One region of the Pantoea brenneri genome, then DNA from elsewhere that is predicted to be linked to it. Evidence: riboswitches for the same ligand, from Rfam matches in the RefSeq annotation. Region 1 holds a riboswitch; each other region holds the start of a gene.
The links. A riboswitch is a leader RNA that binds a small molecule or an ion and turns the genes downstream of it on or off. The one in region 1 is predicted to bind thiamine pyrophosphate.
Positions count from the first base shown of each region.

Region 2: another riboswitch for thiamine pyrophosphate. It lies ahead of thiC (phosphomethylpyrimidine synthase ThiC); the one in region 1 lies ahead of thiM (hydroxyethylthiazole kinase).
Region 3: another riboswitch for thiamine pyrophosphate. It lies ahead of thiB (thiamine ABC transporter substrate binding subunit); the one in region 1 lies ahead of thiM (hydroxyethylthiazole kinase).
Region 4: another riboswitch for thiamine pyrophosphate. It lies ahead of tenA (thiaminase II); the one in region 1 lies ahead of thiM (hydroxyethylthiazole kinase).

Region 1 covers NZ_JBCGBG010000001.1:473,429-481,551, reverse strand. Annotated here, with positions in the region: gene AABB92_RS02160 (mannitol dehydrogenase family protein) at 1-1,194, shown strand, start outside; gene AABB92_RS02155 (GntR family transcriptional regulator) at 1,295-1,981, shown strand; gene thiD (bifunctional hydroxymethylpyrimidine kinase/phosphomethylpyrimidine kinase) at 2,033-2,833, opposite strand; gene thiM (hydroxyethylthiazole kinase) at 2,820-3,617, opposite strand; TPP riboswitch at 3,652-3,747, opposite strand; gene AABB92_RS02140 (hypothetical protein) at 4,092-4,310, shown strand; gene AABB92_RS02135 (hypothetical protein) at 5,111-5,587, shown strand; gene AABB92_RS02130 (XRE family transcriptional regulator) at 6,118-6,732, opposite strand; gene AABB92_RS02125 (helix-turn-helix domain-containing protein) at 6,835-7,098, shown strand; gene AABB92_RS02120 (hypothetical protein) at 7,098-7,877, shown strand; gene AABB92_RS02115 (hypothetical protein) at 7,888-8,123, shown strand, end outside.
Region 2 covers NZ_JBCGBG010000013.1:3,363-11,485, forward strand. Annotated here, with positions in the region: gene purD (phosphoribosylamine--glycine ligase) at 1-42, shown strand, start outside; gene AABB92_RS23105 (DUF1481 domain-containing protein) at 78-740, opposite strand; gene hupA (nucleoid-associated protein HU-alpha) at 810-1,082, opposite strand; gene AABB92_RS23115 (YjaG family protein) at 1,271-1,861, opposite strand; gene nfi (deoxyribonuclease V) at 1,925-2,593, opposite strand; gene hemE (uroporphyrinogen decarboxylase) at 2,596-3,663, opposite strand; gene nudC (NAD(+) diphosphatase) at 3,704-4,474, opposite strand; gene AABB92_RS23135 (Rsd/AlgQ family anti-sigma factor) at 4,564-5,070, shown strand; TPP riboswitch at 5,224-5,324, shown strand; gene thiC (phosphomethylpyrimidine synthase ThiC) at 5,411-7,333, shown strand; gene thiE (thiamine phosphate synthase) at 7,336-7,968, shown strand.
Region 3 covers NZ_JBCGBG010000003.1:412,638-420,760, forward strand. Annotated here, with positions in the region: gene polB (DNA polymerase II) at 1-2,178, opposite strand, end outside; gene AABB92_RS15445 (DedA family protein) at 2,350-3,114, shown strand; gene thiQ (thiamine ABC transporter ATP-binding protein ThiQ) at 3,122-3,823, opposite strand; gene thiP (thiamine/thiamine pyrophosphate ABC transporter permease ThiP) at 3,807-5,417, opposite strand; gene thiB (thiamine ABC transporter substrate binding subunit) at 5,393-6,379, opposite strand; TPP riboswitch at 6,425-6,527, opposite strand; gene sgrR (HTH-type transcriptional regulator SgrR) at 6,563-8,123, opposite strand, start outside.
Region 4 covers NZ_JBCGBG010000002.1:42,043-50,165, reverse strand. Annotated here, with positions in the region: gene ascF (PTS cellobiose/arbutin/salicin transporter subunit IIBC) at 1-1,197, shown strand, start outside; gene AABB92_RS11045 (6-phospho-beta-glucosidase) at 1,229-2,659, shown strand; TPP riboswitch at 2,783-2,885, shown strand; gene tenA (thiaminase II) at 2,967-3,662, shown strand; gene AABB92_RS11035 (ABC transporter ATP-binding protein) at 3,659-4,399, shown strand; gene AABB92_RS11030 (ABC transporter permease) at 4,396-5,160, shown strand; gene AABB92_RS11025 (ABC transporter substrate-binding protein) at 5,183-6,118, shown strand; gene AABB92_RS11020 (sensor domain-containing phosphodiesterase) at 6,155-7,927, opposite strand; gene AABB92_RS11015 (FAD-dependent oxidoreductase) at 8,093-8,123, opposite strand, start outside.

The sequences.
Region 1 (8,123 bases):
ATCGGCGTGATTACTGCGGCGCTGCACGGCAAAGGCGACGGCATTGAGGCGGTGATCAACGCCATGTGTCAGCCCGAGGTGGCAATTGTTTCGATGACCGTGACCGAGAAAGGCTATTGCCATCAGCCAGCCAGCGGCAATCTGAACCCGGATCATCCCGATATCGTGCATGACCTCGACAATCCGCAGACGCCGCGTTCGTTGCCAGGCCTGATTCTGGCCGCCATTAATCGCCGTCGGCAGCTCGGCCTGCCGCCCTTCAGCGTGATGTCGTGCGATAACATGCCAGAGAACGGCCACGTCACCCGCAACGTGATTGTGCAGCTGGCACAACGGCAGGATGCGGCGCTGGCGGAGTATATTCAGCAGCAGGTGACCTTTCCCTCAACCATGGTTGACCGGATTGTGCCGGCGATGACGGAGGCGGCGTTTGACGCGCTGGCCGGGCGGCTCGGCTCCCGTGACCCGGTAGCGGTTGAAGCGGAACCGTTCTTTCAGTGGGTCATCGAAGATAATTTTGTCAGCGGTCGTCCGGCGTGGGAAAAGGCGGGAGCAGAACTGGTCAGCGACGTATTGCCGTATGAAGAGATGAAACTGCGCATGCTGAATGGCAGCCATTCGTTTCTCGCCTACCTTGGCTACCTTGCCGGCTATCAGCACATCAGCGATTGCATGGCCGATCCGCACTTCCGCGCCGCTGCCCGTTCACTGATGGTCGATGAGCAGGCACCCACCTTGCGCACTCAGGGCGTGGACCTTGAAGCCTATGCCGATTCGCTGATCGCCCGCTACGAAAACCGCGCCATCAAACATCGTACCTGGCAAATCGCCACTGACGGATCGCAAAAATTACCGCAGCGCCTGCTGGACAGTCTGCGCTGGCATCTGAGCAATAACAGCCGCTGTGAACTGCTGCTGCTCGGCGTGGCTGGCTGGATGCGCTATGTCGGGGGGACCGACGAACAGGGTCAGCCGATTGAGGTTCGCGATCCGCTGAAGACGACGCTGGCAGAATGTGTGGCCAGCAGTGAAGAAGGTGAAGCGCGCGTGCGTGCGCTGCTCGGCCTGCGCCAGATCTTCGGCGACGATCTGGCAGACAACGCCGATCTGGTCGCCCGGCTGACCGCCTGTTATCAGCAGCTGACTACCCAGGGTGCGCGTGCGACGGTGCAGCAGTACATGACCCGCGCCTGATGCGATGATGACAAAGCACTGGCGCAGACGCAGCGTGCTGATTAGACTGACCCTTTCCCTTCGGGCTGGCACCAGCCAGCCGTAATATGGATATTGCTGCATGTCGATCGCCTATACCATTACCACCAGCGAACCGGTGAATCAGCAGATTTACCGGTTTTTGCGCAAAGATATCGTGACCTGTGTGATTCAGCCGGGTTCGCTGCTGTCGGAAAAAGAGGTCTCTGCGCGTTTTAACGTCTCACGCCAGCCAGTGCGCGAAGCGTTCATCAAGCTGGCCGAAGCCGGACTGGTACAGGTATTGCCGCAACGCGGCACCTTTGTGCGTAAAATTTCCGCCAAACGGGTGGCGGACGGCCGCTTCATCCGTGAAGCGGTGGAAGTCTCAGTGGTGCGCCGTGCGGCGCTGGAGATTGGCGACCCGGCGCTGATGATGCTGGAACACAACCTGCAGCTGCAACGCATGGCGGCTGAGCGGCATGACAGCCAGGCGTTTCTCAGCCTGGATGATGAGTTTCACCGGCTGATTGCCGAAAGTATTGATTGCAAGCTGGCGTGGGAAACCGTCGAGAACATTAAAGCGGCGATGGACCGGGTTCGTTTTCTGACCCTGAGTGAGGTTTCACCGCCGGAAAGCCTGATTCAGCAGCATGAGGAGATTTTTGCAGCGTTGAAACATCACGACGCAGACGCCGCCGAAGCCGCGATGCGCCGTCATTTGCAGGAGATGATTTTCTCAATTACCCCTATTGCCGAGCGCAACAGCGCATGGTTTGAAGCACCCTGACCCGGCAACGGTGCCGTCCCGCCGCCTCAGCGCGGGATGGCACATCCACCGCTACCACCACTGATGAAAATGGTGCACCGGCCCGATTCCCGTACCGACCTCCAGTGAATCCGCCTGTAACAACGCCTGCTGCAGCCAGGCTTTCGCTTCGGTGATCGTATCAGCCCAGTCGGCGTGACGCGGACGCAAAGCCGCCAGCGCCGCTGACAGCGTGCAGCCGGTGCCGTGAGTATGACGGGTATTAACCCGCGGCGTGCTGAACCGCTGCTGGCCCGAAGGGGTGATCAGCCAGTCCGGGCTGTTATCAGCCGTCAGGTGACCGCCCTTGATCAATACCGCCTGACATCCCGCCGCCAGCAACGCCTCGCCCTGCGCCCGCATCTGCGCTTCGCTCTCCGCCACCGCGCACCCCAGCAACGCTGCTGCTTCCGGCAGATTCGGCGTAATCAGCGACACCTGTGGTAACAGCAGTTCGCGGACGCTGGCAATCGCATCGGCGGATAACAGCGGATCGCCGCTTTTCGCCACCATCACCGTATCCAGCACCACGAAAGGAATTGCGCTACGTCTCAGCCGTGCCGCAACCTGCCCGACGATGGCGGTTTCCGACAACATGCCAATTTTCGCGCTGTCGATACGCACATCGTCCAGCACCGAATCAAGCTGGGCGGCCACAAAGTCAGCATCGATTCGGTAGACCGACTGGACGCCATGGGTATTTTGCGCCACCAGCGCGGTGATCACGCTGGTGCCATACGCGCCCAGCGCGGAAAAGGTTTTCAGATCGGCCTGGATCCCTGCCCCGCCGCTGGGATCGGTCCCGGCGATGGTCAGTGCATTAATGCGTTTCATGGTCCACCTCCAGCGTCCAGAGCGCATCAAGAAACGCCGTGGCAAAACTGCCGGGGCCGGCTGAGCTTGCCGCCGCCTGTTCACCGGCCCGCGCCATCACCTGACAGGCACTGGCGACGTTGAGCAGCCGATCGCCGCTCAGACTGCTGAAGCCAGCCACCACCGCCGACAGCGCACAGCCGGTACCGACCACCCGCGTCATTAACGGGCTGCCGCCGCGAATGGCAAAGGTGCGCTGACCGTCGGTGGCGTAATCTACTTCGCCGGTCACAATCACCAGCGTCTGATAGTCGCGAGCCAGCTGCCGGGCGGCCTCCAGCGCTGCATCCGCCTGATGCAGGCTATCCACTCCGCGTCCGCCGCTGGCCTGTTGCGCCAGCGCCAGGATCTCTGAGGCGTTACCGCGGATCACCGCTGGCTGCTGGCTCAGCAGCCGCTGGCAGAAGGTGGTGCGCAGCGTCAGCGCTCCGACCGCCACCGGGTCCAGTGTCCAGGGCGTTCCCGCCTGCCTGGCGGCCGTGACCGCCGCCTGCATCGCCTGCTGGCGCTCAGCGGTCAGCGTCCCGACGTTAATCAGTAAGGCATCGGCAAAGCCGCTGAACTGCGCGGCTTCCTCCGCATCAATCACCATCGCCGGTGAAGCGTTGAGCGACAACAGAACATTGGCGGTGAAGTTTTGTACCACGTCGTTAGTCATGCAGTGCACCAGCGGTGACTGACGGCGGAAACGGTGCAGAATGGGCGCGAATTGCGCAGCAGAAAGGTGTTGAGATTGATCTGTCATCATAGCTCCCAACCGGCGAATAAGAAGGCGAATGCGGTCAGGCATCAGACTTCCCTACGCTGGCATTATCCAGTTCAGGTCAGCGGGTTTTTCTCAGCCTTCACGTGGAAGGGCACCCCGAGTCATGTTGATTACATTTCTTTATTAATTAGTGAGTTATGTGAGTTTGCTTTTTGTCTACGGTTGTTTTTACGAATCTCACTACTGAGCATTGTACCCCAGTCTGTACCCCATTTTGTACCCCACAGGAAAGCAAAAAGCTTGATTCTTCTTCATCCATATAAAACGGTTATAGATAGAATCTATGGACAGAATTAATCATTATTATCGCCAAATGAAGTTTTGAATCATGTTTAGAAAATGAAGTAGATGCCCTACTTTATTAATTACTTACCGCTATGTAATTACCTTCAACAGAAATAATCTGTAGAGACAATAATTAACTGATATTTTCTCATGAAACAAGGTTTTTTTATGACCTATACTAAAATCTGGAAGCCAAATTTTATACACGTAGGCATTAAAATGAAAGTAAAAGAGAATTCAGAAATTGAAATATTATCTAATCTAAAAAGCCTGGAAGAAGAATATGATGAAATGATGTATTTCAACAATTCCCCACCAGATATGAGTATTGTTGCAACAAAATGGATGCAACAATATCTTAGCAAAAGAAAAAATAATGGAGAATAAAAATTGAAAAAAAGGGAAATACGCACCAATAGAAAGACGCTGAATAAATCAGTACGTAAAAAAACAATTGCATCAGAAATATCACTGACTTTTGATCAGTATGAAAACATTCTATGTAGCGATATGACCTCAGCACGAATATGTAACATATTAAAAGTGCGATTACCAAAAGGATACATAGAGAAGCTAAGAAATAACAAACTCACGAAATACAAAAATTGGTATCAAAAAATAAAATTTAAGCATTTACACAGCCCTCGGCGAAACAACTAATCTCTCCCCCCAAAAAAAAGCCGACTCACTCGCATGAATCGGCCTTTCTAAATTTATCAATATGGAGCGTGTAAATAATTAACCCTACATTTATTTTACCAAATTTAAGTGTGTATCTGCTGAGTATGGTTCAGGAAGAACATATATTTTATGTGATATAATTAATAAGTGTGCTAATGGAAAAAATATTAGAAACGATTAATGATTCTATCCTATATTAAGTATGCTGTCTGATAATACAATATAGCGTTAACAATAGCAAACAGCATATCAATTACTGAAAGATGACATTCAAGCTGGGATGGCAATATTTAAACTGTAATAAAAAAGCACCAGAATCTTTCGGTTATAATACTTTTGAAAATGGCATTAATGCCATCAACTAATGAATTGCAAGTTAAGAATGCAAAAGAAATAGCTGATGGTAATAAAGGAACAAGACATACATTATAAACTTATTTAATCATATCCGCTAATTAATAAAAAACATAATTATATTAGACTTGGTGGTTATAACAGGATTTTTTATGGCAGGCAAAAAACAAAATTTTAACAATGCTGAATTTAAAAATATAGCTGGTAACTTTAGTAGTTACAATGATCTTACATTAAATGGAAAAAAAATTGTTAATGAGATTATTACTAAGTGTTCTGGTAAGAAAGGATATCCACACAAGAAGGTATATTATGTACTTTTTAATATTTATGAAGTGAATACAGACACTATTAAGTACTCGTTAGATTACTATTCAGCTAAGTACAAAGAGGATTCACTACCAACTATTAATACTGTCCGTAAGTTTCTTACAATCATTAAACAGTTATCTGTAGCATTGGTCACAGCACATAAGAAAGGCGTAAGACTGTTTAAGGCAGCTCAGGATGGACACTATTACTTAACGCCAGTCGATAAGTACGAAATTGATAAGATATATGATAACGGGTCATCAGCACAGGAAATTATTGCAATACTTCAGAATATGATTGATGATTCTGCGAAATAATTGCTTCGCAGAATTATAGCCTTACTTCGCAAGATGAGTACAGATACGACCAAAAAACACCATGTAAACACGCTAATTCATTGATTTTATTACGGTATAATGTACCTTTCACTATCTTGCGACCTTATATTAATATTAACCGATACTCCGTTAATTCAAAGAATAGTGTCTTACTGATATTCAGCCTCTGAAGAGACTAACTTCGCTTCGCTCGTCAGCCTCTTAAAAACCAAATATTAGATCGTAACGTTGCGATTTTCTCGCGGTACTCGAAAAGACGCAAGGCGTTACTTCTCGCTTTGCTCGATTGGTGTTAGTACAGCAAGTGAAATACCTAAAGTGAATTGGTAAGTACGACGTGCCTTGTCAGTACTGGCCCGAGCGAAGCGACCCCGATCCGATTAATCCCCTTTCATGATGGTGCTGAGGACAAAACGCACAGGAAGCCCCTGAAGTGGAAGTAGCTAAAAACAGTAATCACGTATCTAATCTGTCAGAAAACGCCTCAGAAATGCACTGAGAGCGTTAAATTACAGTTGATTAAGTACTACCATTACTTCTCCCAGCACATCAAAGGAAGATAGTGAATCCTGATTGACGGTCATCGCACTGTATTTGATGTTATCACTGCTTAAATTGTATCCATCTGGCACCACTTGGACTCGTTTGTACAGGTAGTTTCCTTCTTTGTGGAGTGCTGCCACTTTACCATCCCGTAGCTGCTTTTGGTTCTGGTTTATAAGCAAGACGCTACCTACCATGAATGTTGGCTCCATTACATCAGTCTTAACGCGAAGGGCTGCAAGGTTTGCCCTTTTATCCCGCAAATCGGGGAAAGCATTCGAGTCCAGTAAAAGGAAATCTTTGCCATCAATAAAAGGAATTTTTAGCAGTTTTTCGACTTGGTCTGTGCTTGTCGTTTTTGAAAACTCTTTTCCCGTCGCCAGCCATTCAACCGACACGTTTCCTGCCTTAGCCAGTAGAATAAGATTTTCTAAAGTTGGGCTTGAAACAGCCTGAAGATAGTTATGTACAGTACTGTACCCTATGCCTGCTTTTTTGGCGAAATCTCGTCCTGTACCAGAAGGTACTATTGATTTTAGCCTTTCACTGAACTGTTCAACGCTTTCTTTTTTGCCAGACATGCACAACCCACCACATTAAAAGGAACTTTGTTCCTTATTTTTATTTGACGAATTCCTTTTAATGATCAATCATGTTCTCAATGTTAGTAACGAGTGGTCATTATGAGTATTCATAATCAATCAGAATCGCAGATAAAGGAGCAAAATGCCAGTACTGAGAACTGGCACAGAGCGGATATTTTGGCGGCTATCAGGAAACGAGGAGGAACATTGGCACAGCTTTCGAGAGACAACGGATTACATGAAAGAACACTTTATAACGCTCTTGAGCGAAATTGGCCTAAAGGTGAGGGAATTATTGCCGCTTATATAGGAGTAGCTGTAAACGTTATATGGCCTGAGCGGTATAGAAAAGGGGAAAATTAGTGCAAAAGGTTATAAAGGTTGGTATTTACTCAATTTGGGGCGTTTGTTTATTGCTTGCAGCAATAGAGAAATTTGGTGATTTTTTCGCTACTGGTGTTGGTTTCTGGTCGGTACTGATGCTTTTCGTCGCGGGAGCCAGCCAGCTTGGGGCTGCTCTTATCGCTATTGGATGGGCTGTGCTGGCATTTGGAACGCTGAGATCTAAGTACTTACCCTATAAATTCGTTAATAATTATACGGTGCCGGTACTAATCATTGTACTTGCTTTCGTGGCAAGTACTGCCAGATCGTCAAGTGACGAAGCCAGAGCACAAAAACTCGGCTTTGAAGACGGCAAAGAATTTGCTACCGCTCGCGAGAATAACATTAAAAACCCTACAGATTACGCAAAGTACTTAGCTGAACAGAAAGCTAATACGGAAGAAAAGGCCGCTCATGAGGCATCACTTGCAGTAGAGAAGGAACAAAAAGCAAAAGATGAAGAAGCTGAATGCCTACAACTTGATAATCCAGAGTGCTATATCTCGAAACATGAACGTGGGGATTATATGTGTGCAAAAGCTGTCGAGGATTCAGCTAAGTACGAATTTAAATGGACTGATGGATTTACAGAACCAAAATTTTCATCTCTTAGCTGGCACGATAGAAGCAGGAGATTAGTGACTCTTTACGGGCATCGGGCACAGGCTCAAAACGGTTTCGGTGCGTTCAAAAATATTGAGTACTCCTGCACATACAACGCTGATACTGGTGAAGTATTAAGTACTAATCTTCAATAAGGAAAGATAAGTGAAGAAATATTCAATTGCAGTACTCTTATTATGTTGCTCGATGTCTTCTAAAGCAGCAGTACCTGACGGAAAAATAGAGAAACCATTTGAATTTAATAACGAAGTTGTTTGTCTAAAAGAAATTCAGAAACAAATCACTCCTTATCTCAAATCATTTGAAGAAGAAAGTGGGGTTAAGTACAAATACAATGTTAAATCCGGTCTATCTTACAAGGACACTGTAGGGCTACGCTT
Region 2 (8,123 bases), on a different contig from region 1:
TGCCGCCGCGATATTGGCTACCGCGCTATTAACCGCAAATAAGTCAAAGGGGCACAGTGTGCCCCTTACTCCTGCGCTTACATATCCTCTTCTTTCGGCTGCTGTGCGCAGTCATCCTGCTGGCTTACCCGCAACAGTTGCACCCCTTCCGGCGCTTCCAGCCATGAAACCATCAATGGCGAGGCCGACCCACGCTGCTGCTGCGCCAGCGTCCGTAAGGCATCGCTATCGAAGGCGGGCCTGACCTGCTGGCCTTCACAGCTTTCGATCAAATTGCCGCCCTGCCAGTGACCCTGCCGCAGGAATATCCGGCCGCTGAGCAGCGCGTCACTAACGTGGCGCATCCGCTGGGCGTCGAACTTATACAACTCAACCGCATCCGGACTGACCGCTTCGCGCCGGCCAGCCAGCTGGCGCTGCATAAAGTTAAGGCCGCCTTCCTGGTCAAACCGTAAGGTGACGTCATCGGGATGCTCGCCTTTGACCTGACGATGAACGCTGATTAACGCCTCTTCCAGCCAGATGTAATCGGTAATTTCCCCTTCACCGCTGGCGAACGGGGTAAAAATGGTGCGGATATGGACCGAATGGTGATCGTTATTCTTGCGCCAGATGCGCACGACGCCACGGTCAGCAAGATAACCACTGGCAGAGAAAGGAGGAATATCGGGTGTTGAGCTGCAACCGAAAAGCAATAAGGAGAGAGACAGGGCGGAAAAACGCTGAAGCAGCGTGGTCATGATGGCAGGCCCCTTAAACAAAAGGGGCGAATCGCCCCCTGTTTTAAAGCTTAACCGCAGTGCGACGTCTTACTTAACGGCGTCTTTCAGCGCTTTACCAGACACGAATGCCGGTACATTTGCTGCAGCGATTTTGATCTCTTTGCCAGTCTGCGGGTTACGACCGGTACGCTCAGCGCGGTGGTTCACTTTAAAAGTACCAAAACCAACCAGTTGTACAGCATCACCATCTTTCAGAGACTCAGTGATCGCAGCCAGAGTAGATTCCAGCGCTGCCTTTGCCTGGGTTTTAGACAGGTCAGCTTTTTCTGCGATCACATCAATCAGTTGAGTCTTGTTCATAAGTTATCCTTAAAGTGTATTTATCGCTTGCTAAGCAACGAGTGCGAGGGAAAAGCCATATTCTGGCACTCTTCAGCCTGCACGCACCGATAGCCACAATTTTCAGCCCCCCAAATGTAGACCAGAGAGGGGGCCGATGTGAAGCCTCCAGGCGCGCTAATTCGGGCCTGAAGTCACGTTTTGTCGCCTTACTGCTGGAAATTTATACCGATGTTGCTAATTCCCGCTTCACGCAGGTCCGATCGCAGGCCTTTGATTAATTCAAGGTCACGCTCTTCGCACTCGGCAAGCAGGCGGAAAATCTCCCATTGAAGGTCCCATTCATCAATGATGGCCGGGTTTTCACGAAGCTCTTCGTCGGTCATTTCGCGTCCAGCCTGGGTCATTTCCAGCATGGCAACGGTAGTAATTGAGGTCTCGCTGACTTCAATCGCGTGCTCAAGTGTGTCGCCGCTCAGCTGCGCATGAACCACTTCGCTTAATGCCACGCAGGCATCAATCGCCGGATACACACCGTAAACCTCAAACGCATCACCATCAGGAATGGCAGCTTCAAGTTTTTCCAGCTGGCTGTCGAAGTTGATCTTCGCATCTTTGACCGTCAGGTTTTCCCAGATCAGATCAAGAATGCGGCGATAGAGTGCCGGATCGGCAAATTCGGTCTGCTCGCAGAATGCCCGATAATTCGGGTACATACGCTCACACAGGCAGGCCATAAAAGTAAGATGCTGCCAGCTTTCCAGCTTCGCCAGACGCAGATGAACGGGATTTTGTAACATAAAGGTGGCTCTTATTCGTTTCGCTGGCGGCAGTGTAACTGCAAAAGCGCAGCACAAACAGTGTTAAAGCGCGTTTTGCCAGCGCTGGAAAGCGGTTCGGTTCGAGGCAACCGCGTCGGCCCAGCGGGTCGGTTCCGGCAGCCGGTAACCACGCGTACAGTTTTCGACCCACTGCAGCGCGGTATCCAGGCTGACACGATGACCGGTGGCGACAAACAGCGGATTGCAACGCTGCTTGCTGCGCCATACCCAGCCTATCTGTTCGCCTTTGTCGATCAGTGGCTGACGACTGCCAGGCTGCGCATCCAGATCGGCAAACCGGCCACACAGACGACTTTTCGCGACACCAATGGTGGGCACATCGACCAGCAGGCCAAAATGCGACGCAACGCCGAGCCGTCGGGGATGGGAGATACCGTGACCGTCGACAAACAGCAGATCCGGTTTTTGCTCCAGCATCTGCCATGCGGCCATCAACGCCGGATACTCACGGAAGGAGAGAAAGCCGGGAATGTAAGGCATGGTGGTCTCAATACGCGCAATGCGATGTTCCACCAGCGTTAGCGAAGGCCACTCAAGCACCACCAGCGCCGCCCGGGTGACGGCACCTTCCTGTTCAAATCCGACGTCCGCCCCGCCAATAAAGCGCGGCGGCAATACGTCAAAGTCATCTTCACGCACCACATCAGCGGCGCGTTGCAACTGCTCAGCGCGAAGTGCGGCAATATCCATGGTTACTCCTGATGGAAAGGACGCGATAAACGGTGCACCGCTTCAACAAACACGCCCGCATTTTCCGGCGGGACATCCTGATGAATACCGTGACCGAGATTGAAAACATGACCGGTGCCATTGCCAAAGCGCTGCAGAATCCCGGCCACTTCCTGTTCAATACGGGCGGGTGGCGCATAGAGCATTGAAGGATCCATGTTGCCCTGCAGCGCAACTTTGTCACCGACACGGCGGCGTGCATCGTCGATATCTGTGGTCCAGTCGAGGCCCAGCGCATCGCAGCCGGTTTCGGCCATCGCTTCCAGCCACTGCCCGCCCCCTTTGGTGAACAGGGTAATCGGCACCCGACGACCGTCGTTTTCACGCAGCACGCTATCGACGATTTTGTGCATGTAGTGCAGCGAGAACTCGCGATAATCACGGCCGGTCAGGACGCCGCCCCAGGTATCAAACACCATCACTGACTGCGCACCGGCGCGAATCTGGGCATTGAGATAGAGAATAACGCTGTCCGCCAGTTTATCCAGCATCGCATGCAGCGTGGCGGGATCGGCATACATCATCTTTTTGATTTTGGTGAACGCTTTGCTGCTGCCGCCTTCCACCATGTAGGTAGCCAGCGTCCACGGACTGCCGGTAAATCCGATCAGCGGCAGGTCGCCGTTCAGGTTTTTACGGATGGTGCGTACCGCGTTCATTACGTAACCCAGTTCCATTTCCGGATCGGGCACCGGCAAACGCTCTACATCTGCCCGGCAGGTAATCGGATGCGAAAAGCGCGGACCTTCGCCGGTTTCGAAATAGAGGCCCAGGCCCATCGCATCAGGGATAGTCAGGATGTCACTGAAGAGGATTGCAGCATCCAGCGGATAGCGGCGCAGCGGCTGCAGCGTCACCTCACAGGCCAGCTCAGCATTTTTACACAGCGACATAAAGTCACCCGCTTCGGCGCGCGTCGCTTTGTATTCTGGTAAATAACGTCCGGCCTGGCGCATCATCCACACTGGCGTTACATCTACTGGCTGACGTAACAGGGCACGCAAATAACGATCGTTCTTCAGTTCACTCATTTCATTACTCTCTCAATTTCAGGCGTGTAGTGTAGCACTTTCACGCTTCGGCGCGGCACAGGGCGACGGTATCTTCAATCAGGCGGCGCGCCACGGTGCCCGGTGGCGGCAGCAAGGGCAAGGCATCAAAACGAAACCAGGCCGCATCCAGCAGCTCTTTGCCGTCATGTTGCAGATCGCCACTATCATATTCCGCCATAAACGCCGTCATCAGCGATTGCGGGAATGGCCACGGCTGGGAGGTGACGTAGCGGACATTTTTGACGCGGATATTACTCTCCTCCATCACTTCACGTGCCACCGCCTGTTCCAGCGTCTCGCCGACTTCGACAAAGCCAGCCAGTACGGTATAGACGTTATTACGATGACGGGCGTGATTCGCCAGCAGGATCTCATCGCCACGCCGGATCGCCACGATAATGCAGGGCGCAATCTGCGGATAATAGCGCTCGCGGCAATGACTGCACAGGCAGGCAAACTCATGTTTGCTGTGGTGCATTTCGTGACCACAGTAGCCACACCAGCGATGGGAACGGTAGAACTCCGCCAGCTGCACGCCGCGTCCCGCCAGCTGAAACAGCCCCACATCCAGATCGATCAGTTGCCGTACCGAGAACATGCTCTCTGCACGTAGCTCGCAAATCAGCCAGACTTTTTCCCCCTGCCACTCGCCAATCTGTCGGGCTTTGGTACCCGTCAGACCGAAATTTTCGGCGCTTCCGTGGGGTAAATCACCTTGCGGCAACCAAAGTTTCTGCTCGTGGCTGACAATCCACCATCCAGCGTCTACGCTTGAGATTTCGCATTGCATTTATTTCGTCATCCTTAGCGTCAACTCGCACGCTGAAGTCCTGATGTTAAGTGTGTAGATGAACAACTATAACTCACATGGAGTTAGATATGCTTAACCAGTTAGACGTCCTGGCCGAACGCGTAGGTGGCAGTAACGAACTGGTCGATTCGTGGCTGGAAGCCCGTCGCCAGCTGTTAGTAACCTATTACCATCTGGTCGGACTTAAACCGAATAAAGAAGCCCTGACCCGCCTTGATGAGCAGGCGCTGGATAACTTTTGTCATGGCCTGGTCGATTATCTTTCCGCCGGTCACTTTAGTATTTATGAACGCATCATCAGTGAGATGAGTGGTGACAGCCCGATGATCGCGGCGGCCCAAATCTATCCCCCGCTGGAAGCCAACACTGAGCGCCTGATGCAGTTGTATGATGGCCATCTGCAGCAGGCGATCGATGATGATAACTGCATGACGTTCCAGCAGGCGCTATCTGAAGTCGGTGAAGTGCTGGAGGCGCGCTTTACGCTGGAAGACAAGCTGATCCAGCTGGCGTGGGATAACCATCTGGCACCACCGCCGGTGGCCAATGACAGCCAGATTGCTCGTCCGGCATAAGGTTAAACGCAGGTAAAGGGGTTGTGATTCAGTTGCAGCCCTTTTATGCTGAAGGGGTTCTGATGGCTGAGGCCAGAAGAACCCATTTTTTTCTGTTAGAACGTTAAGGTTTTTCGTCTTCAGCGGGCGCTCTGCCAGCCGCAGCGTAAAACCGCATTCTTGTCGGAGTGCCCAGTTGGGCTGAGACCGTTAATTCGGGATCCGCGGAACCTGATCAGGTTAGAACCTGCGAAGGGAACAAGAGTAAATATTGTCGGTACGCCAGTCTCTTGCACTGCCCGTGCTGTTACTCCTTCCGAACTCCGGACAAGCATCATTCCCACTCAACTGGAAGATTGCTATGTCTGACCCAAAAATGACCCGTCGTGAACAGCGTGCCCTGGCGCAGGAATTTATCGATTCACTGCAAGGCGGCAGCGCATTTCCCCGTTCTGAACGCATCTGGATTACCGGCAGTCGGGAGGATATTCGCGTACCGATGCGCGAAATCAGGCTCAGTCCGACCCCGGTCGGCGGCAGTAAAGATCAGCCACTTTATGAGCAGAATGAGGCGGTGCCGGTCTATGACACCGCCGGTGCCTATGGCGATCCCGCCGCGCAGATTGATCTGCATCGCGGGCTGACAAAGCTGCGGGCAGGTTGGATCGAAGAACGCAATGATAGCCAGCCACTGCCACAGCGCAGTTCAGACTATACCCAGCAGCGTCTGGCGGATGATAGCCTCGATCATCTGCGCTTTGACGCGCTGCCCACCCCGCGTCGCGCCCTTGCTGGCCGTTGCGTCACGCAGATGCATTACGCCCGTCAGGGCATCGTGACGCCGGAGATGGAGTTCATCGCCCTGCGGGAGAATATGGGCCGTGAGCGAATTCGCAGCGAGGTGTTACTGCAACAGCACCCGGGCCACAGTTTTGGCGCGCATTTGCCAGATAACATCACCCCGGAGTTTGTGCGTCAGGAAGTGGCGGCTGGCCGGGCGATTATTCCCGCCAACATTAACCATCCTGAATCGGAACCGATGATTATCGGGCGTAACTTCCTGGTCAAGGTGAATGCCAACATCGGCAATTCAGCGGTCAGCTCGTCGATTGAGGAGGAGGTAGAGAAACTGGTCTGGTCGACCCGCTGGGGCGCCGATACGGTGATGGATCTCTCTACTGGCCGTAATATTCATGAAACGCGCGAATGGATTTTGCGTAACAGCCCGGTGCCAATCGGCACAGTGCCGATTTATCAGGCGCTGGAGAAAGTGAACGGCGTGGCCGAAGCGCTCAACTGGGCAGTATTCCGCGATACGCTGCTGGAACAGGCTGAACAGGGAGTCGACTACTTCACCATTCATGCGGGCGTACTGCTGCGCTACGTGCCGATGACGGCAAAACGGCTGACCGGGATTGTCTCGCGCGGCGGATCGATCATGGCGAAATGGTGTCTGTCGCATCATCAGGAGAGCTTCCTCTATCAGCATTTCCGCGAAATCTGTGAAATCTGCGCGGCCTACGATGTCTCACTGTCGCTGGGCGATGGCTTGCGTCCAGGCTCGATTCAGGATGCTAACGATGAAGCGCAGTTCGCCGAACTGCGAACGCTGGGCGAGCTAACGCAGATCGCCTGGGAATATGATGTGCAGGTGATGATTGAAGGCCCCGGCCACGTCCCGATGCATATGATCCGCCGTAATATGACAGAGCAGCTCGATCGGTGTCACGAGGCCCCCTTCTATACGCTTGGTCCCCTCACCACCGACATTGCGCCCGGCTATGACCACATTACCTCCGGTATCGGCGCCGCAATGATTGGCTGGTTCGGCTGTGCGATGCTGTGTTATGTCACGCCCAAAGAACATCTTGGTCTGCCAGATAAGGAGGATGTGAAGCAGGGTCTGATCACTTATAAAATCGCCGCTCATGCCGCCGATCTCGCCAAAGGCCATCCGGGCGCGCAGATCCGGGATAACGCGATGTCAAAAGCGCGCTTTGAATTCCGCTGGGAAGATCAGTTCAATCTGGCACTCGATCCGCATACGGCGCGCGCGATGCATGACGAAACATTGCCTCAGGCGTCCGGCAAGGTGGCCCATTTCTGCTCAATGTGCGGCCCTAAATTCTGCTCAATGAAAATATCTCAGGAGGTACGGGATTTTGCCGCACGCCAGCAAGCCAGCGCGCAGCCGATTGAGGTTGGCATGGCACAGATGTCTGAACAATTTCGCAGCCGGGGTGGTGAGCTTTATCATCCGGCAGATGCCATGAAGGAGGAGTAACTATGTCCGCATTTCCTGCTACTGTGTCGCGTCTCGGCCTGTATCCGGTAGTCGATAGTGTTGAATGGATCGAACGCCTGTTAGATGCCGGCGTCCGTACCCTGCAACTGCGCATCAAAGATCAGTCGGACGAGGCGGCAGAAGCGGCCGTCGCCCAGGCCATTGCGCTGGGCAAAAGCTACGATGCGCGCCTGTTCATCAATGACTACTGGCGGCTGGCGATAAAGCATCAGGCCTACGGTGTCCATCTGGGTCAGGAGGATCTGGCGGTGGCGGACCTGGCACAAATCCGCCAGGCGGGATTACGACTCGGCATTTCAACCCATGATGATGCCGAACTGGATCGTGCGCTGGCCATTCAGCCCTCTTACATCGCGCTCGGGCATATTTTTCCGACCCGCACTAAACAGATGCCATCCGCGCCGCAGGGACTGGCAGAACTGCAGCGACATCTGACCCGCCTGACGCACATTCCGACCGTGGCGATTGGCGGTATCTCCGTTGCGCGGGCACCCGCGGTGCTGGCGACCGGCGTTGGCGGCATTGCGGTGGTAAGCGCCATCACCGAGGCAGAGGACTGGCATGAAGCGACGCGTACCCTGCTGGCGCTGGCTGAACCGGCGCAGCCAGCGTGAGTATTGTTGGGTAACAGCGCGCAAAAATAATCAAACTGCTGTAACGGCAGCGATAAATCAGGAATACCGCGCGCAGTTAGCCAATCAGTCACTGGCGCGGTGTCAGACAGCCGTTTAGTGTGGCCTTCGTCAGGTACGGTTACCTGACCAGGGCC
Region 3 (8,123 bases), on a different contig from region 1:
CTGGTACTGCAACGGCCGGTTTAATTTGCGATTCTGCTCATCCGCCAGCCGGGCGGCGCGCACGTGCGGCGGCACATTTCGTTCATACTCTATCAGCGGACGGCGCAGACGTTTCTTATAAATCAGCTGATCGTCGAGTTCGCCGGCCAGCAGCTGCGCTACGGTGGTGCGAATATAGTCCTGCCACGGCTCACGGCGAAAAATACGGCTGTAGAGCTGCTGCTGAAACTGCTGTGCCAGCGGCGTCCAGTCGGTGCGAACGGATTCCAGTCCCTTAAACACCATACGTTCGCCCGCCGCTTCACGGATCAGTCCGGCATAGCGTTTTTTACTGCCCTGTTCGGCGCCACGGATGGTGGGCATCAGGAAACGGCAGAAGTGATTTTCATACTCCAGCTCCAGTGCGCTGGTCAGCCCCTGAGTCTGCTGCAGATGGTCACGCCACCAGGCGTTTACTTTTTGCGTCAGCTGCTGACCAATCGCGGCGGCGTCCTGCTCGCTGTGGGCGGATTTCAGCCAGACGAAGGTCGAGTCAGTATCGCCGTAAATCACATCGTAGCCTTCTTCCTCAATCAGCGTGCGGGTCTGCTGCATAATGGCATGGCCACGCAGGGTAATCGAAGAGGCGAGCCGTGGATCGAAAAAGCGGCAGGCGCTGGTGCCGAGCACGCCATAAAAGGCGTTCATGATAATCTTCAGCGCCTGCGACAGCGGCTGGTTGCCCTGCTGTTTGGCGGCTTCGCGGCCCAGCCAGATCTGCTCAACGATGGCGGGCAGGCAGTGGGTATGACGGGAAAAGCGCGCTTCGCGAAAGCCGGCCACCGAATCAGCATCGTCAGGATGCGCCAGCCCTTCCACCAGGCCAACCGGATCGATCAGAAAGGTACGGATAATCGACGGATAGAGGCTTTTGTAATCCAGCACCAGCACCGAGTCGTAGAGTCCCGGACGCGAATCCATCACGTAACCGCCGGGACTGGCTTCCGGGGCCACATCGCCGAGGTTCGGCGCGACAAATCCGCTGCGGTGCATCCGCGGAATATAGAGATGGCTGAATGCCGCGACGGAGCCGCCGTGACGATCGACCGCCAGGCCATTCACCGCCGCACGCTCCAGCAGAAACGGCATAATCGCCGTTTTGTGGAAAATCCGGGTGACCAGCTCGCAGTCTTTCAGGTTATAGCGCGCCAGAGCCGGTTTATCATTGGCGAAGCGCCAGTTGATCTCATCCATGCGCTGCCACGGGTTATCGATCGCCTTGCCTTCTCCCAACAGTTGCTGCGACACCGATTCCAGACTGAATGACGGGAAATCCCAGAAGGCGGATTTCAGCGCATCGATGCCGTCAATGATCAGCCGGCCGCTGAGTTGGGCGAAAAATATGCCGGGCTTAAAGCCGTGCTCACGCCACTCCAGCGTCGTCTGCTGACGGCCCAGACGCAGCGGAATAGCGTAGCGATCGGCATGTTTCTGCAATACCCGCAGATCAAACTGCACCACGTTCCAGCCAATGATCACATCGGGGTCGTGCTGCGCGAACCACTGGTTCAGCGCCTCAAGCAGCTGCGGCCGCGTCTCCAGATAGATCAGCTCAAAATCGAGCGCGCTGGCATCGCCGTTGGGCGGACCCAGCATATAGACCTGGCGCTGGCCGCAACCCTCCAGCCCGATGCAGTAAAGCTCGCCATGTTGGGTGGTTTCAATGTCCAGCGAAACCCACTTGAGCGGCGGCCGATAATCGGGATGCGGTTTCAGCCGGGCATTTACCACGCTGTCGCCCTGCGGCTCGCCGTCAAACCAGACCGGCGCGGTAATAAAGCGCTCCATCAGGTAGCGCTCGGGCGGGCGGATATCGGCTTCATAGATCGGGATGCCCTGTTCGCGCAGCAGCTTTTCGATGCGTTGCAGCTGGCGATTCTGCCGGCAGTAGATCCCGGCTACCGGGCGCTGGCGGAAATCTTTCAGTTCAAGCGGCTGGATGCGCAGCTGACGCTCATCTTTCAGCAGCTCACTGACCTGAGACTGAAACTCACGCGGAATAAACGCGACCGACTCCTGAGCCGGCAGCACCACGCGCTGGGCACCCTGATCGGTGGCGAGCCAGAGAACAATTTCACTGCCTTGCGGGGTGTCGCGCCAGTGGCGGGTAAGCAGAAAACCTGCGCGGGGCCTATTCACATCGTCTCCAGACTCAGGATTTTTGAACGGTGATAAAACCCGCTCAGTATAACATGGATATTTATACAGTTCCCGCGGTTGGCTTTTGTCAATATTGTCCTACAATTCTTGCCTTGACGCTGTGCGGCTGGCTCAGGACAATCCAGCCTTCTGCTTTTTCTAAGGAAGTTTATGGAAGCCTGGGTTCAACACCTGTTTACGCAGTCGCTGGAGTGGGCGCTGTTTGCGGTTGCGCTGGTCACTTTTCTGGAATCTCTGGCGCTGGTCGGGCTGTTGCTGCCGGGAACCGTGCTGATGGCGAGTCTGGGCGCGCTGGTCGGGAGCGGACAAATTGGTCTCTATCCGGCCTGGGCGGCCGGGTTTGCCGGTTGCCTGATTGGCGACTGGGTCTCTTACGGTATCGGCTGGAAATTTCAGGGACCGCTGCATCGCTGGAAGTATCTGCAAAAGTACAAAGGGCTGCTGGATAAAACCGAACATGCGCTGCATCAGCACAGTATGTTTACCATTCTGGTCGGACGCTTTGTCGGCCCGACGCGCCCGCTGATCCCACTGGCGGCCGGTATGCTGGAATTGCCGGTACGTAAATTCCTGCCGCCGAATCTGATTGGCTGCCTGCTGTGGCCACCGCTCTATCTGCTGCCCGGCATTCTGGCTGGTGTGGCAGTCGATGTGCCCGAGGCGGCGCAGGGCGGTAACTTTAAGTGGCTGCTGCTGACGGCAGCGATAGTGGTGTGGCTGGGCGGCTGGTTAGGCTGGCGCTGGTGGCGCAGCGGCAAGAGTCAGGATTGGGCGACCGCCTGGCTGCCGCCGGAACGACTGCGCTGGCTGGGACCGCTGGGGCTGGTGATCGCCATCGCCGCCCTGGTCGGCATTCAGTTCCATCCGATGATGCCGATTTTCCGTCATCTGCTGTGGCAGGTCTTTTTCGAATAATCACCGGTTAGCGGCGCGGGATGCCCAGGACATCAGCCTCCCGCGTCTCGCCCGACAGCAACTGTCGGGTCTCGCCGTCCCAGTAAACCCGTCCATCAACAATTACCACGCTGCGCGGCGCGATCTGTTGCGCATCTTCCAGACTGTGCGACACCATCAGCAGCGTGATGCTGCGGGCTTCGCACACCGAGCGCACCAGCTGCAGCATTTCGCTGCGCAGCGCCGGATCCAGCGCCGAAAAGGGCTCATCCAGCAGCAGCACCGGGCGATCGCGCAGCAGACAGCGTGCCAACGCCACCCGCTGACGCTGGCCCCCCGACAATTCGCCCGGCAGTCGCGCCAGCAGATCGCCTAATCCCACCTGTTCGGCTAGCGCAGCAAGCTGCTGGCGCTGCTCCGCGTTGAGCTTCAATCCCGGGTGCAAGCCCAGCGCCATGTTCTGCTGCACGCTGAGGTGCGGAAACAGATTGTTCTCCTGAAACAGCATCGATACCGGCCGTCTGGCTGGCACGCTGTGGCTATGATCCTGACCATCAATCATCAGCGTGCCCTGGCGGATCGGCAGAAAACCGGCGATCAGGCTGAGTAGCGTACTTTTTCCGGCACCGCTTGGCCCGAGGATCGCCAGCCGCTCGCCACGTTCGGCGTGCAGGCTGAAGCGCATCGGCAGATGCTGATAAAGGTAAGTAAGGTTATTCAGTGTCAGCATGGCGGCCCGGTAATTTTTCCATCAGGGTGAACAGCAACAAACAGAGCAGCAGCAGCAGCAGGGCGGTCACTGCACCGTCGGCACCGCGATAGGCACCGATCTGTTGATAAAGGTAGAACGGCAGGGTGCGGAAGTCGGCATTGCCAAACAGCGCCACCACGCCAAAATCACCGATCGACAGCACGCAGGCAAACGCCAGCGCCTGTGCCAGCGGACGTTTCAGCGCACGCAGTTCTATCAACCGCAGCCGGTTCCAGCCGTGGATATCCAGTGAATCGCATAGCCTGCCGTAGCGCTCGGCGACGTCACGCATCGGGTTTTCCAGCACTTTCAGCGCATAGGGAATGGCGATCAGCGCATTAGTGAAGATCACCAGCCCGTCTGCCGACGCCGGCAGGCCAACGGTGGCGTTAAACAGCAGAAAGAAGCCGGTCGCCAGCACGATGCCGGGCATCGCCAGAATTAGCATGCCGCTGGTGTCGATCAGCTGTGCGGCGAGCGGGCGCTGACGCAGACGCAATTCGCGACTGCTCCACAGCAGCATCAGCGTCAGTATCACGCACAGCAGGCCGGCACCGACCGCGATGCGCAATGAGGTCAGGGTCGCCTGCCACAACGCTGGCTGGGCCAGTGCGCCGCGCAGTCCGCCGTGCAAGCCATCCACCACTACCGCCGCCAGCGGCGGCAGCAGCAGCAGTAACGCCAGCAGAATCAGCAACCCATCCGTTAGCCGGGCCAGACGCGAATCCTGCGGATCGCGCCAGCCGTGCAGCTGGCTGGTGCCGGCGGGTATCGCTTTACTGAATCGCTGGCTGAGCAGCACCAGCGTCAGGCAACAGCTGAGCTGAATCAGCGCCAGCAATGCGGCGCGACCGGGATCGTAGTCGTAGCTGAGTGCCTGAAAGATCGCCAGTTCAATGGTGGTGGCCTGGGGGCCGCCGCCCAGCGACAGCACGGTGGCGAAGCTGGCGAAGCAGAGCATAAAGATGAGCGCGCCGGTCGGCAGCAGCTGACGACGCAACCACGGCCATTCCAGCAGGCGAAAGTGGTGCCAGCCGCGCAGATCAAGCTGTGCGGCCAGCTGACGCTGCTCCGCCGGTATGCTCTCCAGCGCCTGTAGCATCAGGCGCGTAGCTAGCGGCAGGTTAAAAAAGACATGCGCCAGCAAAATGCCCTGCAATCCATAGGGCGAGAAGTGATAGTCGATGCCCAACCACTGACACAACTGTGCCAGCCAGCCGACGCGGCCATAAACCGTCAGCAGGCCGAACACCGCCACCAGCACCGGCAGCACCAGCGTCATGGCGCACAGACGCAGCAACAGCTGACGGCCGGGAAAGCGGCGGCGATAGAGGGCGCGCGCCAGCGGCACCGCAGGCAGCAGCGACAGCAGGGCGGAGAGCAGCGCCTGACCAAAGGAGAACGCCACAACGTGTTGCAGGTACTCATCCAGCAGCACGCTACGCCAGTCGGTGACCGGCGCGGCATTCCACAGTGAGATAAAGGCGAACAGCGCCACGCTGATTAACAGCAGCGTGGCGAGCGAACCGGGGATCAGCCAGCGCGGCATTAGCGGCTGACGGCGCGTTGCCACTGACTAATCCAGCCAGAGCGCTGGCTGGCTACCTCTTCCGGCGAATAGTGCAGCGCGGTGGCGGGCACCTGCAGCGTGGCGAAGCCAGCAGGCAGGGTGGTATCGATCACCGGATACATCCAGTTGCCGGTCGGGATGGTGTTCTGGAACGCCGGCGAGACCATAAACTGCATGAACTGCTGCGCCAGTTTCGGCTGTTTACTGCTGGCTAACTGCGCAGCAACCTCGACCTGCAGATAGTGGCCTTCGGCAAACGGTGCGGCGGCGTAGTTCTCTTTTTTCTCTTCGATAATGTGATAGGCCGGCGAGGTGGTATAGCTCAGCACCAGATCGCCTTCGCCTTTCAGGAACAGACCGTAGGCTTCACTCCAGCCCTTGGTTACCGTCACGGTTTTCTGCGCCAGCTTTTGCCATGCCTGCGGGGCCCGATCGCCATAGACTTTCTGCATCCACAGCAGCAGACCTAATCCCGGGGTACTGGTACGCGGATCTTCATAGATGACCCGCCATTTTTCCGGGCTCTCTACCAGCTCTTTCAGGCTTTTCGGCGGATTTTTCAGGCGGGTTTTGTCATAGACGAAGGCGAAATAGCCATAATCAAACGGAACAAAGGTGCTGTCGTGCCAGCCGCCCGGCAGCGTCAGCTGCGCGGTATCGACCTTGCTGGCGGCAAACAGACCGGTTTTTTGCGCCGCCTGCACCAGATTGTTATCCAGTCCCAGCACCACATCCGCTTTGCTGTTTTTGCCTTCCATTCGCACGCGATTCAGCAGCGACACGCCATCTTCCAGCGTGACAAATTTCAGTTCGCAATCGCACTGGGCTTCAAAGGCTTTTTTGACCGCCGGACCGGGGCCCCAGTCAGCGGAGAAGGAGTCGTAGGTGTAAACCGTCAGAACCGGTTTGGCAGCCAGTACCGGGGTGGAAAGTAACAGCAGCAGTGGCAGAACTTTGTTAAACACTTTGCGCTCCTTCAGGAGAATAGGGGATGAGTCGCAAAGGATCTGAGCAGCAGGTCTCTCAAATCCCTACGTCGGTATTAACCGAATCAGGTTCGACGGGTCTCTCTCAGCCGTTTGCGGTCAGCAGGCGGCACCCCGTTGAGAACGTCACATTCTAGTCATTTCAGCGTCAGCGCGAAAGCGTTACAGCGCGGGCGGCGCAAACCAGGCAGATTTAAAATCGAACCAGCCGAGGGTATTCATCCGCACGCCGCGCATGCTGCGCTGACCTTCAAGCAGCAGCCAGTGATGGAACAGCGGATGCAGACCGGCCTCTTCCACTAACCGCTTGCTCCATTCGGCCAGCGGCAGCGTTTTTTCACGCCAGCGGGCGGCATCAGCGTGCCAGTCGATCGGCAGGCAGTGATGCAGCAGCGGGACCTCATACAGCTGGGCGAACAGCGACCAGGCCAATGGCAGTGTGAAGTTCACGCTGCCGAGCCAGATGTCGCTGTCGGCGTCGCCCTGATGCCAGCATTCGTAACTGACCTCGCGCGTCTCCAGCGTGACGCCGTGCTGCGCCAGCAGCGGACGTAACGCATTAGCGATCCCTTCGTGCTCAACGTGCTGGCTGTACCAGGTGAGCGTCAGATGAGTCAGGCCGGGCGGCTTTTCGACCGGGGCCAGATCGCGGCGGTGATGCCAGCGCGGCAACAGACCATACGCCGGAAACCAGTAGCGCTGATAGCCGACGCCGGCGTGGTTGAGCAGGGCGATAGGATTAAACAGATAGCTGACCCAGCGCCGTATCGCCTCGTCACGGCCTTTTTCCGAACGCTGATCGAACAACAAATAGTAGCAGCCTTCTTCCAGCCGGCTCTCTTCCTGGATCTCATCCGCGCCGTCGCCCTGCAGGCGCACGCCCGCGTAGACCAGCTCATCGCTGATATCCGGCAATACCCAGATAGAGACGTCATCAATCAGCGCGCGAAAGCCAAAGTAATCATCAAAGGCTTCTATCTTCAGCTGACTTTCCTGATTACGGATCACGCTGTAAGGACCGGTGCCGATCGGCTGGCGGGCAAAGTCAGGCTGCGTGGGCCATTCGCGTGGCAGGATCATCGCGCTGACGCTGGCCAGCAACCAGGGTAACCAGTCGTCGGGCTGGCTTAAGGTGATATCCAGCGTCCACGGAGCGGGCGAGTCGAGCTGTTGAATATGGGAAAACAGCGGCTGCTGACGCTGACGTTCCAGCGTGGCGATAACATCGGCCATCTCCAGTTCGCGGCCATGATGAAAGCGAATCGCCGGACGCAGAAAGAAGCGCCAGTGGAGCGGGGAAGTCTGCTGCCAGTGGTGGGCAATATCGGCCTCAATTTCCCCGTTTTCCTCATTTATGCGCGTCAGGCCATTAAAAATCTGACGGGCAATATGGGTTTCGGAGCGGCGCAGGGCGGAGCCCGGCAGCAGATTCAGCAGCGGGCGGTAGTAAAGCACCCGCAGAATGTGTTTTCCCTGACGGAAACTGCGGCCAAGGTGAGCACCAATCATCTGCCTGACCTGATTCTTATCGCCGACCAGCTGCACCAGCTGATCGATGCGATCCTGATCCAGCAGATCCTCAGCGCGCTGCTGCTGTAGCGCCAGTCCGGTGTAGCAGAAGGTGAGTTGTGAGCGCTTACCGCGTCCGGCTTCGGCCTGCCAGATTAACCAGCCAGCCGCCTGCATCCGGTTGAGTAAGTTGCGCATATGACGGCGTGAACAG
Region 4 (8,123 bases), on a different contig from region 1:
GGCGCCTCTGCGCCGGTGAAGCGTAAGCTGACCTTAAAAGGGATTGGCGCAGGGATTCTCGATGCGCTGGTGGGCACCATGTCACCGTTAATTCCGGCTATTATCGGCGGATCGATGGTCAAACTGCTGGCGATGATCCTCGACATGGCTGGAGTCTTTGAAAAAGGCTCATCAACCCTGGTGATCCTGAATGTGATTGGCGACGGGGCGTTCTTCTTCCTGCCGGTGATGGTGGCGGCGTCGGCGGCGCTGAAATTTAAAACCAACATGTCGCTGGCGATTGCCATTGCCGGGGTGCTGGTGCACCCCAATTTCATCGAGCTGATGGCTAAAGCGGCGCAGGGCCAGCCGGTAGAATTTGCCTTCATTCCGGTCACCGCGGTGAAATATACCTACACGGTTATTCCGGCGCTGGTGATGACCTGGATCCTGTCGCACATTGAACGCGGCGTCGATCGCATCACCCCGGCGGTGACAAAAAACTTCCTTAAACCGATGCTGATTGTGCTGATTGCTGCACCGATCGCCATCGTCCTGATCGGGCCGATTGGTATCTGGATCGGCAGCGGGATTTCGGCGCTGGTGTATACCGTTCACGGCTATCTCGGCTGGCTGTCGGTGGCAATTATGGGTGCCATCTGGCCGCTGCTGGTGATGACCGGAATGCACCGGGTGTTTACGCCGACCATCATCCAGACCATTGCTGAAACCGGCAAAGAGGGAATGGTGATGCCGTCCGAAATCGGTGCCAACCTGTCACTGGGTGGCTCGTCGCTGGCGGTGGCGTTCAAAACCAAAAACCGTGAACTGCGTCAGACCGCGCTGGCCGCGGCGGCGTCGGCGATTATCGCTGGCATTTCAGAACCGGCGCTGTATGGCGTGGCGGTCCGGCTGAAACGTCCGCTGATAGCCTGTTTAATCAGCGGCTTTATCTGTGGCGCAGTAGCCGGTATTGGCGGCCTGGCCAGTCATTCGATGGCCTCGCCCGGCCTGTTTACCAGCGTACAATTTTTTGATCCCGCTAATCCGATGACTATCGTCTGGGTCGCGGCGGTGATGGTGCTGTCGGTCGTGCTGTCATTTGTGCTGACGCTGATTTTAGGTTTCGAGGACATTCCTGAAACCGAGCCAGCCACAGCGGCCGCATCAGCACCGGCTGCGGTAACCGAGCGAACCAACGCGATTAACGCCAACTAACGGGCAATGCTGACCCGAAACAGAGGATTTCATGTCTGAATCAAGATTCCCGCAAGGATTTTTATGGGGCGGCGCGTTAGCCGCCAATCAGGCTGAGGGTGGCTATCGTGAAGGCGGAAAGGGCTTAACCACCGTTGACATGATCCCCCACGGTCCGCACCGGATGCCGGTAAAGTTAGGCCTGGAGCAGCGCTTCACCCTGCGTGACGATGAGTTTTACCCCAGCCACGACGCAATTGATTTCTATCATCGCTATCCGGAAGACATCGCACTGATGGCGGAAATGGGATTCAGCGTATTTCGTACCTCCATCGCGTGGAGCCGTCTCTATCCGAATGGGGATGAGCTGACGCCTAATCCGCAGGGGATCGCTTTTTACCGCGCGGTGTTTGAAGAGTGCCGGAAATACAATATCGAACCGCTGGTTACGCTCTGTCACTTTGATGTACCGATGCATCTGGTTACTGAATATGGCTCGTGGCGCAACCGCAAGATGATCGACTTTTTTGCCCGCTATGCTCGCAGCTGCTTTGAAGCGTTTGACGGTCTGGTGAAGTACTGGCTGACCTTTAATGAGATCAATATTCTGCTGCACAGTCCGTTCTCGGGCGCCGGGCTGGTGTTTGAAGAAGGTGAAAATCATGAGCAGGTTAAGTATCAGGCAGCCCATCATGAGCTGGTGGCAAGCGCGCTGGTGACCAGAATCGCCCATGAAATAAATCCGGCCAATCAGGTCGGTTGCATGCTGGCAGGCGGCAACTTCTATCCGTGGTCAAGCAAACCGGAAGATGTCTGGGCAGCGCTGGAAAAAGACCGGGAAAACCTGTTCTTCATTGATGTGCAGGCGCGCGGGTACTATCCCGCCTACGCGGCCCGCCTGTTTCGTGAAAAAGGAGTCAGCCTGCAGATTGATGACGGCGATGCGGAGATCCTGAAAAACAGCGTCGATTTTGTTTCGTTCAGCTACTACGCCTCGCGTTGCGCGTCGGCGGAGATGAACGAGCTTAACAGCAGCGCCGCCAACGTGGTGAAATCTCTGACCAACCCGCATCTGACGCGCAGTGAATGGGGCTGGGGCATTGACCCTCTTGGCTTACGCATCACCATGAATATGATGTATGACCGCTACCAGAAGCCGCTGTTTCTGGTCGAAAATGGTCTGGGCGCACGCGATACCTTCAATGATGCCGGTGAGATTGAAGATGATTACCGCATCAGCTATCTGCGTGAACATATCCGGGTGATGGGCGATGCGATTGCCGACGGAGTACCGGTGATGGGTTACACCAGTTGGGGCTGCATCGATCTGGTTGCCGCCTCGACCGGCGAAATGAGTAAACGTTACGGATTTGTTTATGTCGATCGTGACGATCTGGGCAACGGTACGCTGGCGCGCAGCCGGAAAAAATCGTTCTGGTGGTATAAAAAAGTCATCGCCAGCAATGGTGAAGATCTGGAGTGACGCTGTCACCTTGTATCGACAGAACAGGCTATTCTGGTCAGCCGACCCGCAGCAACAAGCGGGCTGCTGGTTGAGCTGGCCTGCGGCCTGCCGTTGTATTCAGCTAACAATTATCGTATAACAAACGTCTCCGAGGGGTGTCCTGTAATGGGCTGAGATGGCGCAAGCCGAACCCTTTGAACCTGATCTGGGTCATGCCAGCGAAGGGACGGGTCGGCAGCGTTTCTGCACCATCTTCTGCGTTTTTGCCTGTTCTTCATCGTATGCCCGGATCTCCTTATGTTAACGAACCGTTAATGGGGATCCTATGTCACTTGCACTTTTCGAGACCGGCTTTTATGGCCGCCTGCGTCAACAGGCTGGCGATCACTGGCACGCCTACGTGTCGCACGATTTTGTGCAGCAACTCGGTCAGGGTCAGTTGCCTCCCGCCGCTTTTCGTCATTACCTCACCCAGGATTATCTGTTTCTGCTGCACTTTGCCCGCGCCTATGGACTGCTGGTCAGTAAACTGCAGGACCCGGCAGCACTGCGCGCGGCTACGGCTTCTCTCAACGCCATCGTCAATGAACTGCCGCTGCATGTGGCTTACTGCCAGCAGTGGGGAATCAGCGAAGCTGCGCTGGCCCGCCAGGCCGAAGCCGTTGAAACAATCAACTACACCCGTTACGTGCTGGATGTCGGCCACAGCGGAGATGCACTTGAATTGATGACCGCGTTAATGCCATGCGTTGCCGGCTATGCTGAAATCGGCCTGACGCTGTTACATCATCCCGCGACGGTGCTCGCAGACAATCCTTACGCCGACTGGATCCGCAATTACGGCGATGCCGATTATCTGGCCGGCGTCAGCGCCGCGCTGAATCTGTTTGAAACCCTGGCCCACCAGCGCGCCGGGGCTGAACGATTCGATCAGCTGGCGACGATATTTACCACCGCCACCCGACTGGAATCTGCCTTCTGGCAGATGGGCCTCGACCCGCAACTGACGTCATCCCAATGAGCCGTTCAACGCTGTTATCACCGCCGGGCATCTCTGTCCGTCAGCTCAGGCTGGATTTGGGATCGCATCGGCTATTCGACTCACTCAACCTGGAGATCCCTGCGGCGGCCTGCACTGCGCTGCTGGGTGCCAGCGGCGTCGGGAAAAGTAGCCTGATGCGGGTCATTGCTGGCCTGACGCCGCCGACTTCCGGCCAGATCAGCGGCAGTGATGGCCTGCCGCTGGCCGGTCGGATCGCCTGGATGGGCCAGCAGGATTTGCTCTATCCGTGGCTGAACGTGGAGCAGAATGTTTGCCTCGCCAGCCGTCTGCATGGCGAAAAACCGGACCGCGACTGGGCGCATCATCTGCTGGCACGGGTCGGTCTGACTCGCTACGCAACGGCGCGGCCCGCCACGCTATCTGGCGGCATGCGGCAGCGGGCTGCGCTGGCGCGCACCTTATATGCACGAAAGCCGATCGTCCTGATGGACGAGCCCTTTTCCGCGCTCGACGCGCTGACCCGCAGCCAGATTCAGACCCTCGCCGCCGGGGTGCTGGCGCAGCATACCGTGTTGCTGATTACCCACGACGCGGCGGAAGCCTGCCGACTCAGCCATCATATGCGGGTGCTTACCGGCTCAGGCATTGAACCCTGCCCGCCATTAGCGGGTCAGCCGCCGCGCGCGCCTGATGATGCTGGCGTGATGCGCAGCCAGGCCGCTTTACTGCAACAGCTGGCTAAGGTGGCGCTATGAAACACCTCAGCCGCTTTGCCCCGCTGTGGCGTGGTATCACTCTGTTCTGCGGCCTGATTGCGCTGTGGTGGCTGGTGACGTTGCTGCCGGTGCCGGCGTTTTTGCTGCCTTCGCCAGCAGCGGTCGCGCAGGCGTTATGGACCAGTAAGAGCTGGCTCGGCTATCACAGCCTGATTACCTTCACTGAAATTCTGAGCGGTATGATGATTGGCGTGGCGCTGGGTTGCCTGCTGGCGCTCGGCATGACTTTTTCGTCGCGTCTGCAGCGCTGGATGATGCCGCTGGTGCTCACCAGTCAGGCGATCCCGGTATTTGCGCTGGCACCGCTGTTAGTACTGTGGTTTGGCTTCGGCATGAGCGCCAAAGTGGCGATGGCGGTACTGGTGATTTTCTTCCCGGTGACCTCGGCATTTTACGATGGCCTGCGCCGCGTCAGTCCGGGTTATCTCGATCTGGCTCGCACGCTGGGTGCCTCGCACGGATCGCAACTGCGTCATGTCCGGTTGCTGGCCGCCCTGCCGGCGCTCGGCTCTGGTCTGCGAATGGCGGCGGCCGTGGCACCGATTGGCGCGATTATTGGCGAATGGGTCGGTTCGGCCGAAGGGCTGGGTTACGTAATGCTTAATGCCAACGCCCGGATGCAGAGTGATATCTGTTTTGCCGCGCTGTTTATTCTGGTGCTGATGACGCTGGCGCTGTGGCTGGCCGTCGATGCCCTGCTTCGCCGCCTGATCGACTGGGCGCCGGAGAGTTCCTCATGACCTCTACCCTGCGAGAAAACTGATGCTTAAACCTTTTCTGTCGACGCTGATCATCAGCGCCGCACTCACCAGCCCGCTTCATGCAGCAGAAAAACTGACGCTGATGCTCGACTGGTATATCAACCCAGACCATGCGCCGATTATGGTGGCGCAGCAAATCGGCGCATTTAAAGCGGAAGGACTGGATGTCACCCTGGTTCCACCGTCCGACCCGGCGCTACCTCCACGGCTGGTGGCGGCGAAGCAGGCAGATTTAGCCATTACCTATCAACCGCAGCTGCATTTCTTTGCTGACCAGGGATTACCGCTGATGCGGGTCGGCACCCTGATAAACACACCGCTGAATACCCTGATTACGCTGGATAAGACGGTAAAAAAACCGGCAGACTTAAAGGGTAAACGGATCGGCTATTCGGTCAGCGGGATTGAGCAGGCCACGCTGGAGGCGATGCTGCAGCATGACGGGGTGAAGGCCAGCGAGGTGAAGCTGATTAACGTCAATTTCCAGCTGACCAGTGCCCTGCTGACCGGCCAGGTGGATGCGGTAATTGGCGGCTATCGGAATATTGAAGCGCTGGAAATCAGGCTGCAGGGTAAAGTTCCGGTGGTGTTTAAGGTCGAGGATTATGGCGTGCCGGCCTATGACGAGCTGATTATTGTCGCTAACCGCGATGAAGCGCACGCAGAGAAAATCAAAAAGTTCCTGCGGGCGCTTAAACGCGGCAACGCGGAATTGCAGGCTCATCCTGAAGCCAGCTGGCAGACTTTTGCCGCCCGGCATCCTGAACTGAATACGCCGCTGAACCATCAGGCGTGGCAGGCTTCGCTGCCGCTGTTTGCTGCCGATCCGGCGAAGCTGGACCGTGCCCGTTATCAGGCCTATGAGCAGTTTTTGTTTGATAACCGGCTGATTAAAAAGATTACACCGGTTGAGCGTTACGCTATCGACGGGCAGTGATCGGCTAAGCCCGCAGCGATTGCTGCGGGCTTAGTATCACAACGGTTTCTGATAGAGCCAGTGTTCGATGTCGCTGGCAGGCAGTGGTTTAGAGAAGAAGTAGCCCTGAATTTGATCGCATCCGTACTCTTTCAGTAATGACAGCGTCGCCTCGGTCTCCACCCCTTCCGCCAGCACGGTATAATTCAGCTCTTTCAGCATCTGAATAATCCGCTTAACGATAATTTTTGATGAGTCATCTTCAGCCATACGGGATATCAGCGACATGTCGATTTTGATCACGTCCAGCGGGATATCCTGCAGATAGCTGATGTTGCTGTAGCCGGTACCAAAATCGTCGAGCGAAATAACAAACCCGTGCGATTTCAGCGCTTCCAGACCGCGGATAGCGACGTTGCTCTCGGTGATCAGCTCATTTTCCAGACACTCAATGCCAATCACCGAAGCTGGCAGTTGTGCCGCCTGCAGTTTCGCCAGCAGCGAATCGGCAAACTCCACTTTAGAGAAGTCCCGCTCACTGACGTTAATCGACACCGGAATCAGGCTGTACTCGCGGTTCCAGCGCGCGAGTTGCTCGATAAGATGATCGATGACCCAGTTAGTCAGGTCGGAGATCAGATTGGTTTTGCCGGCTAAAGGGACAAACTCAGACGGGAACAGCTCGCCACGTTCGGCATGATGCCAGCGAATCAGCGCCTCCAGCCCGACAGTTTTACCGGTTTTAAGGCAGACTTTCGGCTGATACGCCAGATAGAGGCCTTCATCCTTTTTCAGCGCCTGCGCCAGATCGTTCATGATCATAAAGTCGTCGGTACGGCGGGTGTCGTAACTTTCATCAAAAGACATCGCGCTGATGTTTTCATCTATCGCTTCATGCAGCGCGCTGACCGCCTGACGGACCATCTCATTGGCGTTAATCTGGCCGGGCACGAACCCGGTTTCGCCGGTAAAGATATCCAGATCGAGGGTAATGTTTTCCGACAGATCGGCTTTCATTCCCTGCAGCACGTCGATCATATTGTGTGCCGTATAGCGGCCCGACCACGGCTGAATCAGCGCAAAACGACCGGGGGCAAAGGAATAAAGCGTATCCCCGGCGGGCAGGTTGAGTCGGGCGGCTACCTGCTCAGCCATCTGCCGCAGCAGTTTTTCCATCGGCGCAATGCCGACGGTGCGGGAGAGTTCATAAGCGCGTGGAATATCGATGCAGTCGATCAGAATCAGGCGGAAACGGCTGTGCGGCGCAGTAACCGACAGCTGCTGGATATCACGAATTAACCGTGGGCGATTGGGCAGATGGGTAATCACATCGGCGAAACCAGCATGGTTCCAGGCATCCAGAAACGACGTGACCAGTCTGGCCAGCAACTTCAGGGTGTCGAGTTTCTCTGAGCAAAAAGTGTGTGGCTGGGTGTCGGTCACGCAGAGTGTGCCCAGTACGGCACCGTCGAGATTCTCCAGAGACACACCCGCATAAAAGCGAATATGCGGTTCGCCTTCGACAAACGGGTGCACGGCAAAGCGTGGATCCAGCAGCGTATCAACCACCACCAGCTGCCCCTCACCATCAATGACGTGGCGGCACAGGGATTCATCGCGGGTCGACTGCTTAAGATCGAAGTTACGTGACGCCTTAATATATTGATTGTGGTCGTCAATAATCGAAATAAAACTGCCCGAGATCCCTAACACCTGGCTGGCAAGATGAACAAACTTCTCCAGCACTTCATCCCTGGCTTCATCAGGCGTCAGAAGTGCTTTAATCGCATTGAGACGTTTTTCGTCACTGCCATTTTGTTCGTTATGCACTGAAATCTCCCCTCTACAGGCGCAAAAACTGAAAATAATTTAGTTTAATAAGACTTAATTAGCGCCCAAATTTCAGATAAGTAGCGACACTGGCTGACATTAATTTCAGCGTGAAACAGTGTCGCATGATATCTGATCGCTGTCGAAATCATTTACGTCTTTCCTTTACTTGTGCAACATCGGCGATTCGGGGCGG